DNA from 3 places in the Desulfocicer niacini genome. Region 3 is predicted to be linked to each of the others. Evidence: riboswitches for the same ligand, from Rfam matches in the RefSeq annotation. Region 3 holds a riboswitch; each other region holds the start of a gene.
What was found. A riboswitch is a leader RNA that binds a small molecule or an ion and turns the genes downstream of it on or off. The one in region 3 is predicted to bind cobalamin.
Positions count from the first base shown of each region.

Region 1: it holds a riboswitch for cobalamin, as region 3 does, so the genes downstream of both, ACYQ2M_RS15595 (LbtU family siderophore porin) here and ccsA (cytochrome c biogenesis protein CcsA) in region 3, are expected to answer to the same signal.
Region 2: it holds a riboswitch for cobalamin, as region 3 does, so the genes downstream of both, cobO (cob(I)yrinic acid a,c-diamide adenosyltransferase) here and ccsA (cytochrome c biogenesis protein CcsA) in region 3, are expected to answer to the same signal.

Region 1 covers NZ_BAAHYK010000028.1:33,991-38,417, forward strand. Annotated here, with positions in the region: gene ACYQ2M_RS15590 (TonB-dependent receptor plug domain-containing protein) at 1-1,384, opposite strand, end outside; cobalamin riboswitch at 1,604-1,794, opposite strand; cobalamin riboswitch at 2,076-2,344, shown strand; gene ACYQ2M_RS15595 (LbtU family siderophore porin) at 2,594-3,655, shown strand; gene ACYQ2M_RS15600 (class I SAM-dependent methyltransferase) at 4,055-4,427, shown strand, end outside.
Region 2 covers NZ_BAAHYK010000028.1:21,490-25,916, forward strand. Annotated here, with positions in the region: gene ACYQ2M_RS15545 (nitrogenase component 1) at 1-771, opposite strand, end outside; gene cobO (cob(I)yrinic acid a,c-diamide adenosyltransferase) at 776-1,312, opposite strand; cobalamin riboswitch at 1,588-1,771, opposite strand; gene ACYQ2M_RS15555 (AEC family transporter) at 1,852-2,811, opposite strand; gene ACYQ2M_RS15560 (carbon-nitrogen hydrolase family protein) at 3,040-4,427, opposite strand, start outside.
Region 3 covers NZ_BAAHYK010000032.1:4,773-9,199, reverse strand. Annotated here, with positions in the region: gene ACYQ2M_RS16730 (DUF169 domain-containing protein) at 1-127, shown strand, start outside; gene ACYQ2M_RS16725 (hypothetical protein) at 457-1,302, opposite strand; gene ccsA (cytochrome c biogenesis protein CcsA) at 1,299-2,045, opposite strand; cobalamin riboswitch at 2,289-2,466, opposite strand; cobalamin riboswitch at 2,828-3,083, shown strand; gene ACYQ2M_RS16715 (TonB-dependent receptor plug domain-containing protein) at 3,332-4,427, shown strand, end outside.

The DNA of each region.
Region 1 (4,427 bases), on a different contig from region 3:
TTTTACTCTTTTCAGGTTTCAGATCTGGATTGCCCGACCAGATACCAAACCCAAAGGCACTGTAATCATCAAACATGTAGAGCTGATCTGCGGTGGGCATTCTAAAGGCTTCGGCGTAATTGGCCCGGATGCTCAGGCCCTGGGTCAGTTTATACACAGCTCCCAGGCTGGAGGACCAATTGGTTTCACTGGTACTCTGGTTGTCATCACTTTCCACATCATATTTGTCATAACGTCCCCCTGCCGACAGGATCAATTTGCTGTCCAGCAGTTCGGTTTTTGCCATGATAAATGCCGACGGGTTGTCATAGGTGTTTTCCTCACCTGCAAGGGTATAGGAGTTGGAGATGGCGTAATAGGTCCAGTCCACACCCGCAGTAACATGGGTGGTGTCCCACATGGCGGTGAGCTGGGCCTGAGCGCCCTGTTGATCCGTATCCCGAAAATAATCGTGGGTGCTGCCGTAGGTTTCCGGATCAAAGGTTTCGTATTCGTCCTTGCCGTTGAAATAACGCAGATTCCATAATAAAAATCCATCTGCGGACTGGCCGTCATACACCAGATCAACGGTGTGAATGGCATGGTCCACATAGTCATCCAGATCATTGGCACTCAGGTAATCGGGATTGCCAATGCCCTCGCCCTGGTATCCGGTGTAGGTGATACCCATGCGATTATTGGCTGCAAATGTCCAGCCGCCGTTGAGGCTGAGCCGCTCCTTTGAATCAAACCCGGTGTTGTAATATTTATCCCCTTTGGCCGTGTTGTAATCGTCCTGGGATTCCCTTGAGATGGTGGCCGAAAAGTCAAAGCCCTTGGCATCACCGGAGATGCCTGCGGCTATCTTTTCATTATTCCAGCTGCCCAGAGAACCTTCCATAAAAGCAGATGTTTTTCCCTCACCTTGGCGGGTAATCACATTGACCACCCCGCCCATGGCCGAGGCACCATATTGCACCGACCCTGGGCCACGGATGATTTCCACCCGCTCCACATTGTCCATCATGATCTTTGACAGGTTACCGGTTCCAGAGCGTCGTCCATTGATCAAAATTAATACATGGCTTGCCAGATCGTTCCCATGGGTTTCTGTGCTGAATCCCCTTACGGAAACAGATACCAGGGAATTGGGATATTCACGGATCATGAATCCCTGTCTGGACAAAAGATCTCCCAGATCCTGGACAAAGGTCTGCTCAATTTCTTTCTGGGTGATCACGGTGATGTTGGTGGTGACATCTTCTTTTTTTTCTTTCACCCTTCCTGCGGTCACCACCATGGTGTCCAGTACGGATGTTTTTGGTTCGGGAACAGTTTGTCCCCAGGCAGGCAAGGATATCGTCGCAATAACTGCTGTAAAAAAGGTGGCAATCCAACGCTTCATAATGATGATTTCTCCTCAAAATAACCGCCATGGGTGGACCATTTTCACCTTGGTACACACCCACAACGAAGCTTGAAAGTCCTGTGGGTTTTGCCGGAACTTTCTCATTAAATGGCTTGTCCGGAAAAACAAAAATCCCCGGACCGAAATAATTTTCAATCCAGGGATTTCCCTTTTTTATCCTTAGATACTTCACCGGGCGACTTTTTCCATAAAGTATATGCCCGCTCTGTACAGGTAGGTCTTCTGACTTCCGGATCAATCTACCGGCCGCACCTTCCCAACCAAATGGTCAGTGGCATTTTGCAGCTTTCGTCCCCGGTCACAGCGGTGGGCCCGTCCACGATTTTAACGTGGTTCCCTGTTATGGATTTCACAAGAATAAAACTACCCATTTGTACAGTAAAGATCCTTTAATTGCAGGTGTCTTTAATTAAATTTGGATAGATTGTTTTCTATGAACTCCCTTATGCTTTACTTCAGCACCTGTACAGCGAGATATATTACTCCAGCTGGCTTTAATGTCAAGCAAATATTAAAGTCAAATATCGTATCTTTTTAATTGATCTTTGCGCAACATCATAATGGGTATACGGCAATAAATCTGTTGACTATTGAGAAAAAGAGTGGTTAAAGTTTCTGTCAAAATTGTCTGGGTGCTTTGTAAAAAGCATAGGGAAATCCAAATAGTGACCTTCCATGACGGCGTGGTAGACTTTTTTTGATTTCCCAACAGGGAACCCCGTGAAAATCGGGGACGGGCCCGCCGCTGTAATCCTTTTTCTCTTGACATTTAAAGGGAAAATCACTTCGGCATTTTATGCCACTGCTTTGTGCTTTTTAAACGTTTTTTTTGCATTGTCCTGCACTTTGGGGATATGAAAACGGATGAAAGGCCTGGTGGGAAGGCTGCTGAAGAGGACGGAAAGTCAGAAGACCTGCCCAGGCAAGATGCGTTTTTTCCCGTGGACAGAGAAACTGCGCAATGATCCCTCCGGATAAAAATGGGACATCCTGGATCGTTATTATTGTTACGGTTCGGGGTGTTGCCTGTCTTTGTTGTTTTTCCATCGCCCCTATGGTTGATACCTGGTAATGGTGTCAACGAATGCCTTGTGCATCGCCACCATCAATCACCGTACATGTTGTTTGTTGTCCGTTAAAGAAACAGGCGTTTATAAAAAAACAGGAGTTTAAAGGAGCGTAAAGATGAAACAAAGGACAAAAGGAGCAGGCAGCAAAAAAGGCATTGGTTATACTATAACTGTACTTTTTGCAATGATCTGCATGGGCAGCACGGGATTTGCCATGGATCTGGGTGAAATCAATCCGGGTAAAATTGATCTGTCCGGTTGCATTGAGGTTGAAGTTGGTTTTGAGGATAACGGGGTGGATGATGAAGATAGCAGCGATATTTCTCTTGCCACGGCGGAAGTGGGATTGGAAGCAGCCCCCACAGATTGGTTGACTGGATTTGTGCTTTTTTCCTGGGATGACGATGCCGAAGAGATGATCTTTGATGAGGCCCATGTTAAGCTGGGTGATTCTGACAGCATACCTTATTATATTCAGGTTGGCAAATTGTACGTTCCCTTTGGTATATATGAAACTAATATGATTTCAGATCCCATGACCCAGGATCTGGGAGAAACCGCAGACACAGCGATTCAAGTGGGTATCAACATGGGCGGTGTCAGTGCTGCTGCATATACATTTAACGGTGACATCGATGAAATTGATGAAGATGACGATATCAGCTGTTTTGGTGCTTCCCTTGCCTATGAATATGAATCCGAAGCCTTTACCCTGGCTGCCGGTGCGGACTGGATAAACAATATCTTTGAATCCGGTGGACTCAGTGAAGTGGCAGACGATCATGCAGGACTCGTTGAGTATGTGGATGGTTACTCCCTCCATGCACTTGCATGCATGGGGCCTGTCTCTTTTATGGCAGAGTATGTTGCTGCAGGTGATGATGCTGATTTTGGCGACGGTACCGCAATAGATGCCCCTGCAGTCTGGGCCCTTGAGCTGGGATATGCCGTTGATCTGGCCGGAAAAGAAACCATCTTTGCCCTGGCATATCAGGCATCTGAAGATGCTGTGGATATTTTGCCTGAATCCAAAATTCTTTGTTCCGTGGGCATGGCTTTCAACGATTATTTTTCCGCTGCAGTGGAGTACGCAAGCGCAGAGGATTATGACACTTCCGATGGTGGAAGCGGTGAAGATGTTGATAGTCTGACCTTTCAACTGGCCCTTGAGTTTTAAGTAGCTAATTTACGGATCTGCTTGACAGCCCGTTTCTGATTTATTATAGAAAGAAAAATTTTGTCTGAAGACAAAAAAATCGTATATCGTATATTGGGTTTTACGATTTAATGAAATTTCCGGATTAACAGGAAGCTTGGGGTTTTTAAGCCAAGTAACGGATAAGGCTGGACAGTCTGTCCGTAGCCTTTTTATATGAAAAAGTAGGTCGTTTTAACATTCTTTTATGCCTCGTTGTGGGCAAGGCCGGTGAGAATGTGGCCCGCCCGTGGCGGTTATATATAAAAAAAAATTAACCATGAAGGTTCAGCCGTTTACTGTATGCCGAATCTTTGTGGTTTTTTTTTGGCATGCTGCTTAATACCATTGAGATGGAAACAATTAATAGGAGCCTGCTGTATGGACAGACTGAAAAATCAGATTCAAAGATACTGGAATTGGAGAAGTGCGAGCTACAAAATGGACCGGGCCAAGTCAATCGAGACAGTTAGCGACTGGAAGTCCACCATCAACGACCTGGTGAGCCATGTGCGAGGAGAAGGGCTTAAAGCGCTTGATGTTGGTACAGGTCCCGGTCAGTTGGCATTTTATCTTGCCCAGGCGGGCTTTGAAGTCACCGGGATTGATATTTCCCCTGGCATGATTGAGCGTGCCAGGCGGCAAGCTGACAAAATGAGGCTTTGTATTGATTTTCAGACAGGGGACGCAGAGAATCTCCCATTTGGAGATGATGCCTTTGATGTGGTCGTTACCAGGAACCTTATGTGGACCC
Region 2 (4,427 bases), on a different contig from region 3:
TTCATCGAGGAACCGGGCAGGATAAAAGGTGCGGTTTTCCAGAACATCCCGGGCAAGGTCATGAAAAGCCTGGGCCTCCATGGAGTCGGGAAAGCTTTCCACCACTGTTGTTTCCATCATTTCAGCTTTTCTGAATAAATCACTTCTGGGTATTACCTGTTTTACGGGAAGCCTGACATTTTGGGCAAAGCCTTCCACGGAGTGTCTGTTTTCTTCGCTCCCCCTGCTGTTGAGAATCAGACCCGCAAGGCGGGGGCCTCCTTCATCAAAATTTTTAACCCCCTTAAGGATATTATTGGCCGCATAAATGGACATGAACTCCTCGGAGGTCACCACATAGACGGTGTCGGCAAATCCCCGCCTCAGGGGAACTGCAAATCCACCGCATACAACATCACCAAGCACATCATACACCACCACATCAAAGGCATTCATATCAAGGCCAAGGCGCTCAAACAGGGCAAAGGTGCTTAAAATGCCCCGTCCGGCGCACCCCACGCCGGGTTCCGGGCCACCGGCCTCGGCGCAGACAATTCCTTTGTATCCCACATGAAGAACCTGGCTCAGGTGCTGCAGTGCCACAGGGGTGTTTTTCATGTAATCCAGGGCCGTCATGATGCGTTTTCCCCCCAGAAGCAATCGGGTGGAGTCGTGCTTGGGATCGCATCCGATCTGCAGCACCTTTTTACCGCCATGGGCAAGGGCCGCAGAAAGATTGGCTGAAATAGTGGATTTGCCGATACCACCTTTTCCATAAATGGCTATTTTCATATGGTTAAAATTCGATTCCTTTTTGTGCCATAATTCCATTCTGGTATGGATGTTTGACCTCCTGCATATCCGTCACAAGATCTGCCGTTTCAATGAGTTTTTTGGGGGCATATCGTCCGGTGACCACCACATGGAGATCTTTTCTTCTGTGAGTGATGCCATCCAGGATGGTATCTGTGTCCAGAAACCCCAGAGTCATAAGGTAGGTAAGTTCGTCCAGAAGCACCATGAAGTAGTCGCTGGAGGAAAGTTTTTCTTTGGCCAGATCCCATCCCTTGAGGGCAATGGTACGATCTTTTTCCAGGTCATCGGATTTAAAGGTAAAACCGTTTCCCATGACATAAAAATCCACCAGATCCATGTATCTTTCCATGGAAAAGAGTTCACCGTATTTCCAGTTTCCCTTGATAAACTGAATGATGCAGATTTTTTTACCATGTCCCAGAGCCCTGAATGTTTGTCCCAGTGCTGCGGTGGTTTTTCCTTTACCGTTTCCCGTGTTTACCATGAGTAAGCCTTTATTCATAGCCTCGGTCTCCATTTTAGGTAGGCGGCTTTTATCATGATGATATCATTTTAAGGGACTCAGCAGTTTTCAATTTACCGTTTACCCAAGGCAACACCCACAGGATACAACGGCCTGGGCTTGAAAAATGGTAAATCAATAAAATCTGACTCCCTAAAATAAAAATAGTTCATCACAATAAATGGTCTGTCCGGAAAAACAAAAATCCCCGGACCGAAATGATTTTCAATCCAGGGATTTCCCTTTTTTATCCTTAGATACTTCGCCGGGCGATTCGTTGCATTAAAATGCAAGCCCGCTTGGCACAGGTAGGTCTTCTGACTTCCGGATCAATCTAACGGCCGCACCTTCCCAACCATATGGTCAGTGGTATAATTGCAGCTTTCGTCCCCGGTCACAGCGGTGGGTCCGTCCACGAGTCTAACGTGGTTCCCTGTTATGCTTTACTTCAGCACCTGTACATCAGATGATTCTAACCCTGAGCACTGTAATGTCAAGCAAAAAATATGGTAAAATCAAAATCCTATTTTAAATGCTATTTTCAATGATCATGGCTATTGAATCAGTATATGCCATAGGGCCAGCCACAGGGGCATGGCGGGCAGCGCCAAAAGGTATTGTACCAGCATCATGCTGCTGACGGTCTGGGTATCTCCACCATAATGTTTTATCATGAGGATTAAATTTGTGGCCGGAGGAGAGGATGATTGAAGGATCATCATACTGCTGAACAAAGGCATGGTGGCATATATGCCGGTGAAATACAAAATACCCAGAACCGTTGCGGGAATCAGCATGAACTTGACCAAGGCCACCGTGAGAATATCCCCCAGGGGAGGCATTTGTCGGAGTGAAATTGTTCCGATGGTGGCGCCCAGGATAAATACGGCCAGGGGGACGGTGGCTTGTCCGAGGAAATTCATTGCACGGATTGCCGGGGCGGGTACCATGGTGGAAAGGCCTGTAAAAATCAGTAAAAGCGGTATCAGTGTGGCCACCAGGGGTGGAGTGATGAAATCCCGCCAGTGAATATCAACCGTTGATTTGCCGGTGACCAGCACCTTGCCCACGCTCCAGGTCAAGGGAGTCATACCGGTAACCAACAGGAAACAGTACAGGGCGAACATGTCAAACTGATCCGGGTAGAGGAGCTGACCAATGGGCAGAACAAAGTAAATACCGTTTTGTATGGAGGCTATGGGAATAAGATGTCGTTTTTCCACCTTTATCCGGGTCAGAAGGGCCGTAAACAGAGTCCCTGCCGCAAACAGTCCCACACCGGAAAGGGGCCATGCCCACCAAAAGGTAAATTGTCCCGGATCAAAACGGGTAATTGTTGTGGAAACAATGAGACAGGGTAGAAACACATTGACGGTAAGCGTGGACACCGCCTGGACCTGCTCTTGGGATACCACCTGCTTGCGCACCAGTAGCCCGGCTGCCGTGGAAATGAGCGACAATTGAAAAATCGCGTTGAATATAGTTCCGAACGTGCTTAAAAATATAGATGACATGATACCCCGGCCCTTTTTTATTCCTGCCTTTATTTTCTGTTCACCGGGTTATAGAATACTTTGCTTGTGCGGTCAATGTGGGCTGTATGATCTAAAAAAGGTTTTGGACGTCACCGTATGCCGGGCACGGTCTGGCTTAGGCGCTGGCAGCGTGGCATGGAAGTTGGTGACGGCTTTTTAACCGCAATAAACATCGAAATGTTGTCGGCAATGCATTGCGTTTTTTGATTAATCGGTACAATCCACTTTTTTTTGTGTGGATGCGCTGGGTTTCAATAACAAATCATAATCAATGCAATAGTCAAAATATTTTTTCCGGGTTCCTGCGGTATCAAGTTGATAGCTGCATATCCCGGGGTGGTCCTGGTATTGATGGTCCCGACCGCCGTGGAGCCCCTGCATACAGGTAATTTCAGCAGCGTTACGGGCACAGGTGGCTACGGCCACACCATTCACGGTTCGCATGCGGCTTAAAAGTAAGTTTTTCCAGGAAAGGGTTTTTTCGGAACACACCACCAGATCGCATCCCAGCTTGGCCAGAATAACGGCCAGTTCCGGGTGCTGTAACGCTTCCACAGGAACCATGGCAATGGCGGCAGGGCCATGGTGTAATATTTTATAGGGAAAAAAAGGACTTTGCCCCGTATCCGGTTCAATATCTGATTCCATAAAAAATTGTTGGCCCTCCGGGGTTATCAGGACCGGTACGGCCGGGTCGCCCTTGGCCATGGACAGCGATACGGCAAAGGCCACCTTGCTATTTTGGGCCAGCAGCAACAGAGATTGGGAGGAAATTTTATCTTCCATACCCTGGGGCAACACCCACAGGGTTGGGTGATCATTTTTTTTCTCTGATATGGCAGCGGTCAATGATGGCAGGGATTTCTTTCCCGGCGGTGGGACGAAACAATGTACATCAAGCACGCCGGTTTCCGGCAACCGGTAATATCCGGTGAGATTTTCAACCCAGGGTTTCAGATAGATGTTGCGATAGTTGTTTACCTGTCGTGATGCCATGCACTGTTGACGGTGAACATGGCTCAATCGTCCCTGGTCATCCAGGGGAATGTCCGCCACAAAAATCTTGGAAGTTGCAGATGATTCGGAAAACAACGGTTTGCCCGTGGGGGCCACCACTGCGGAAACCGTCCGGGTACAGTCCATGGTAAGATCCTTGCCGGTTCGGTTGCAGGCTGCCAGATAGATACCGTTTTCAAGGGCCCTGGTCTGCCATACCTCAAGTGGGTTCAGGCCCCCCGTGGGGGGCCAGTTGGCCGGCACCCATAATAAATCCACCCCTTTGAGCGCCAGGGTTCGGGGTATCAGTCCAAAATAACTGTCCGCACAGATGGCAATACCCATACGACCCCAGGGGGTGTTAAAAATTCCCTCCTGATAGGGACTACCCGGCCTTGCCCATCGTCTTTCACCGTATATTTTACGATATCGACATATGATTTTGCCCCCGGGGTCCAGAACAAAGGCGCTGTTGTAATAACTTTGGGTCAACGGGTCCTGTTCCGGAAAGGTGATGCCGATGTAAACCTTCTGCTCCCGGGCCAGTGCGGCCATGGCGGCCATGGTTTTTCCCTGGTCAGTTTCCGTATAGGGCGCAA
Region 3 (4,427 bases):
TCCCTTATCCCTGTATCAAAAAATGCTTAAGGCCATACCAGAATCCATGTTCAATGTCGGCAATGAGTGGGCAATCGTTCGTAAAAAGGTACGCCGTAGTGCAAAGGCCTGGGGAGAGGAGGATTAATTAGGCATTTGTTTGATTTTTATCTGTGAATTTCGCGTTATTTCGGCAAAAGAAGGCATCCTTCACATCCCCATAAAAATAGTTTACACTTTTTGGGGAGAAACACCTGAAAAATAAACTTGGACTCCAGAAAGTGTAAAGTCGCCGTGAAAGATGCCTATTTTTTATTCCCATCATCTGCGATCATGTACAAAGTGTACACTCTAAAAAGAGGAGAAAGCAAAATGACAAAATCAATCATTGTGGGGATTACCGGTGCCAGCGGCGTTATTTACGATATTCCCCTGCCCAAGGCTCTGTAGAACCTGGGAAGGAATTGGATTGTTTGGCTATTGAATACCAGTTGTTTGACTGGTGGACTGGCCTATAAAGGATCGACTGGAAGGGATCAGTTTTTCCCAGAGGTAGAGAAATAACCCCAAGGTGAAAAGCAACATGCCGATAAAATAATAATATTTCCCCGGATCATTTTTGATAATTACATGGATAAACTGTTTCCGATTCATCCCCCCGTCTGTTTTGGGGGCAAAATCCTTTAAATGAATGGAGATGGGAGAAAGATAGATGGGCTGGTTAAAATCAAGCAGGGCGGTTTTTTCTGTGTGACCATTTTTAATTGTCACCACTGCCTTGATATCAATGGCTCTTTTTTCCATGTGGGCGATGCGTTTTCCCTTATAATAGTATATGGAAAGCGTTTGCAGTGTAATGGTGCAGGCAGGGGAATCAATGGAGATGGATTTTCCCGGCAGTAGAATTTTGCCCATATGGGTTCCGGTGCATAGATAACTGATGAGATACCCCGAAAACATGATCAGCATGCTATAATGCATGATGTGAGGGGAGAGCCGCAATAAAAATCGAAATCTTGTCGGAAATGCATTGCGTTTTTTGATTAAGATGACCATGCGGTGGGTGGTGCATACAAAGGTGTTGATGGACAGGCATGAAAGCAGACCCACCAGAATGAAAAGCCAGGCGGTGTATTTTAGATAATATCTGCCGTAGGAACCGGCCCATTGGTAAAAACCTATGTCGTTGATGGGAGTAAAGAGTTCAGGATGATGTTTAAGTGGGGAATATCCGGCAAACAGGTCCACCATCATTAAAGCGATGATGACCAGGGTAAGGTTAATATGGCCCCAGAAATGCCAAATGCGGTGGTGTATTTTCAAAAGAATCCTCCCGGTAATCTAAATATGCCAAGTTCCGGCAGGCAGGTGGTGAAAAAAGTGCCAAATGCTCCTGCCAGAGCCAGGATGGCCCTGGGCCTGGGTCCATGCAATTGGGTTAGGTGAAGGTGAAGAAACAGGATATAATAGAGCCACATCGCCATGGTGCTTGTCAAAATGGGATCATCCCATATCACGGGGGAACCCCATCCCAGATAAGACCATATGGCACCGGAAAAAATGGACAATGTCCAGAAAAAAAATCCCCACATGGCAATGTGGATCATTTTTTTTGTGTCGGTTGAATCTTTTTGTCCGGTTAAGATCAAGAATGCAGTGACACCGGTCATTAAAAACAGGGCTTTTCCCATTACACCAAAGAGAAAGAAAAGATGCGAAAACGGCGTTTTAAACTGTAAAAATGGAAGATAGTAGTCATTGGGAAATAATAATGCCGTTGCCGCCAGACAGGATACCAATAATGGTTGAACCAGGTGGCCTTTCCGGGATAAAAGAGGGCGGATGTATAACAGGCCAACAATGCAGGGAATGAAATAGGAACCCTGGTAAAGGGGAAGCAGCGGGAAGGAAATGTAGTATCGTATTACCAGGGAGAGGGCATTACACAGACACCCCATGATCAAAAAGAGGACAGCACCGGTCTTGTAACGGCAGCTGATGAAAAACAGGCTGACGAAGTAACACATGGTTGCTGCCAGAAAACAGTCCTTAATTAATTCAGACATGATGATGTGCTCATGGCTCCCATTAATACAAAAAATCCACGAATATCAATCCGTGGATTTCCCTTTTTTATCCATGGAACCCATGGGGATAGCAGCACTCCCATGCGGCATTTCCCTGAAACAGTTTCATTGACCCCTTAAGATCCAATGATTGCCGATTAAAAATTTCATAATCCCTGTGTCATGCAATGGAGACTATCCATGGGATGAAGCCCATGAATTTAACGGCATATCGCAAAAACTGTTTTTTTTGTTTGCCAGGCAGGTCTTCTGACTTTCGGATCATTCTACTGACTGCGCCTTCCCGGAAGTATTTTCCAGTGACATATTGCAGCGTTCGTCCTCGATTACAGCGGCGGGCCCGTTTCCGAATTTCACGGAATTCCCTTTTGAGTAAAACACCTGAAAACTAATGCTTTGTCTACAAACCAATAACAAAAAAGTCAAGGATAAAAAAACTTTTCCGGAGCTGCTTCAAGGTCCGAGGGGAAACAATTTATGATATGTTTTATTGTTTTGAAGGGTGTGGGTACTTAACAATAAATATATTGACTAATTTAAAAAATAGTGATTAAGGTTACTCCCGAAATCGTCTGGGTGCTTTTGCAAGCATAGGAAATTCAATGATTACCCTGCCATGGAGGGTAAATATTCGGTCCGCGCCCCATCGTTATCTGTTTTGGTCTGCTAACATAGACTTAGTATGTTACGCAACTTTCAACAGGTGAATATGAGGCTCGACCCAAACATTTACATGACTAAGCCGAATATTTACCATGGATGCATGGTGTTTTTATCTGGATTTTTGAACAGGAAACCCCGTTAAAATCGGGGACGGGCCCGCCGCTGTAATCCTTCTTTCCCATGGCGTTGACAGGGAAAAGCGTTTTTGGCATGGAGTGCCACTGCCCAAGGTTTTATGCGTTTTTTTTGATGTGTCTGAAATTATTTCAGGTATGAAAACGAATAAAACATCGGGTGGGAAGGCTGCTGAAGCGTAAGGAAAGTCAGAAGACCTGCCCAGACAAATGACGCTATTTCTCGTGGACAAAGAAATGGCGCAATAATCCCGCCGGATAAAAATGGGAAATCCCGGATTGTTGTTACGATTTGGGGGTTTGCCTGTTTTCGTGGTTTTTCTCACTTCCCCATATATGATTGAATGCCTGGCAATAGTGTTGTTGTTTTTTTTGATCCGCCACCATCAATCTCCGTAAATTTTACTTATTGTCCTTATAATTCTTTTAATAATTCTTTTAATTTTTTGTGAAGGGCGGGGAGGTGACATGGTGGGGAAATATCTTTGTGTGGTGGTTACTGTGGTAATGGTGTTGTTTTTTTATCAATTTGTGCCTGTTTCTATTGCATTGGATAGCACTGATGCCATTATCATTACGGCCCGGGACATTGAAGCCATGAACGTGAACACCATGTCCGATATATTAAACAGAGTGCCGGGTGTCAGGGCAGGGGATTCATCCGTTTCCATACATGGATCATCCAAGGTGAAGGTCTATGTAAATGGGAAACCACTTAACGATCCCACAGCCACCCACGGCGGTGTTTGCTGGGATATGGTGGTGCTGGATCACATTGAAAAAATTGAAATTTATAAAGGCAAGGGCGGTGTGTCCCACGGAAGTGATGCTGCAGGCGGCGTGATTCTCATTTCCACACGCAAGATCGCTAAATTTAAAGGGGCCGTTAAGACCCATGCGGGCAACAAAGGAGCATTTAACGCCAAAACAAACGCGACCAGCATTCTTGGACAACTGGGCATGGGGATCTCGGCGGAGTATAACACCAATGACGGATATAAGACGAATAATGATAAAGAGACCCATAGACTGGGGGGGCGACTTGAGTATTCCCCCCGGGAAGACATGGGCTTTATTGTTACCGCCGACTACATGAACGATGAACGCGGTTTGAGCGGATTACCCGACTTTCCCACTCCTTTTTCCCGCAAGGAGACGGATATTGCTATTTTTTCTCTATTTTCTTCATTTAAGTCCTTGACCGGAAAAACCTATCTCAGCCAGGGAGAGAAGCATAATACCGATATCAGCAAAAACTTGGATAAGACCATTGAAGTAAGAAAACTGGGCCAGGATATTAATTACGCCTTTCAATTAAATGAACAAAACAGCTTGAATTTTGGGGGTGCGTGTGAGCTGGGAACGGCAGTGGGATCAGATTTTTCCAGGAAACGTGAGTCCTCTTTTTCAGCGTTTTCCACCTGGTCCAGGGGGCTTGAATTTCTGCCGATGACCCTTTCAATGGGGCTTCGCGGCAGTTATAACTCGGAGTTTGATAATGCAGTAAATCCAGAAATAAAACTGATTTATAAAAAAGACAGGTATCAAATTTCTGCATCCTATG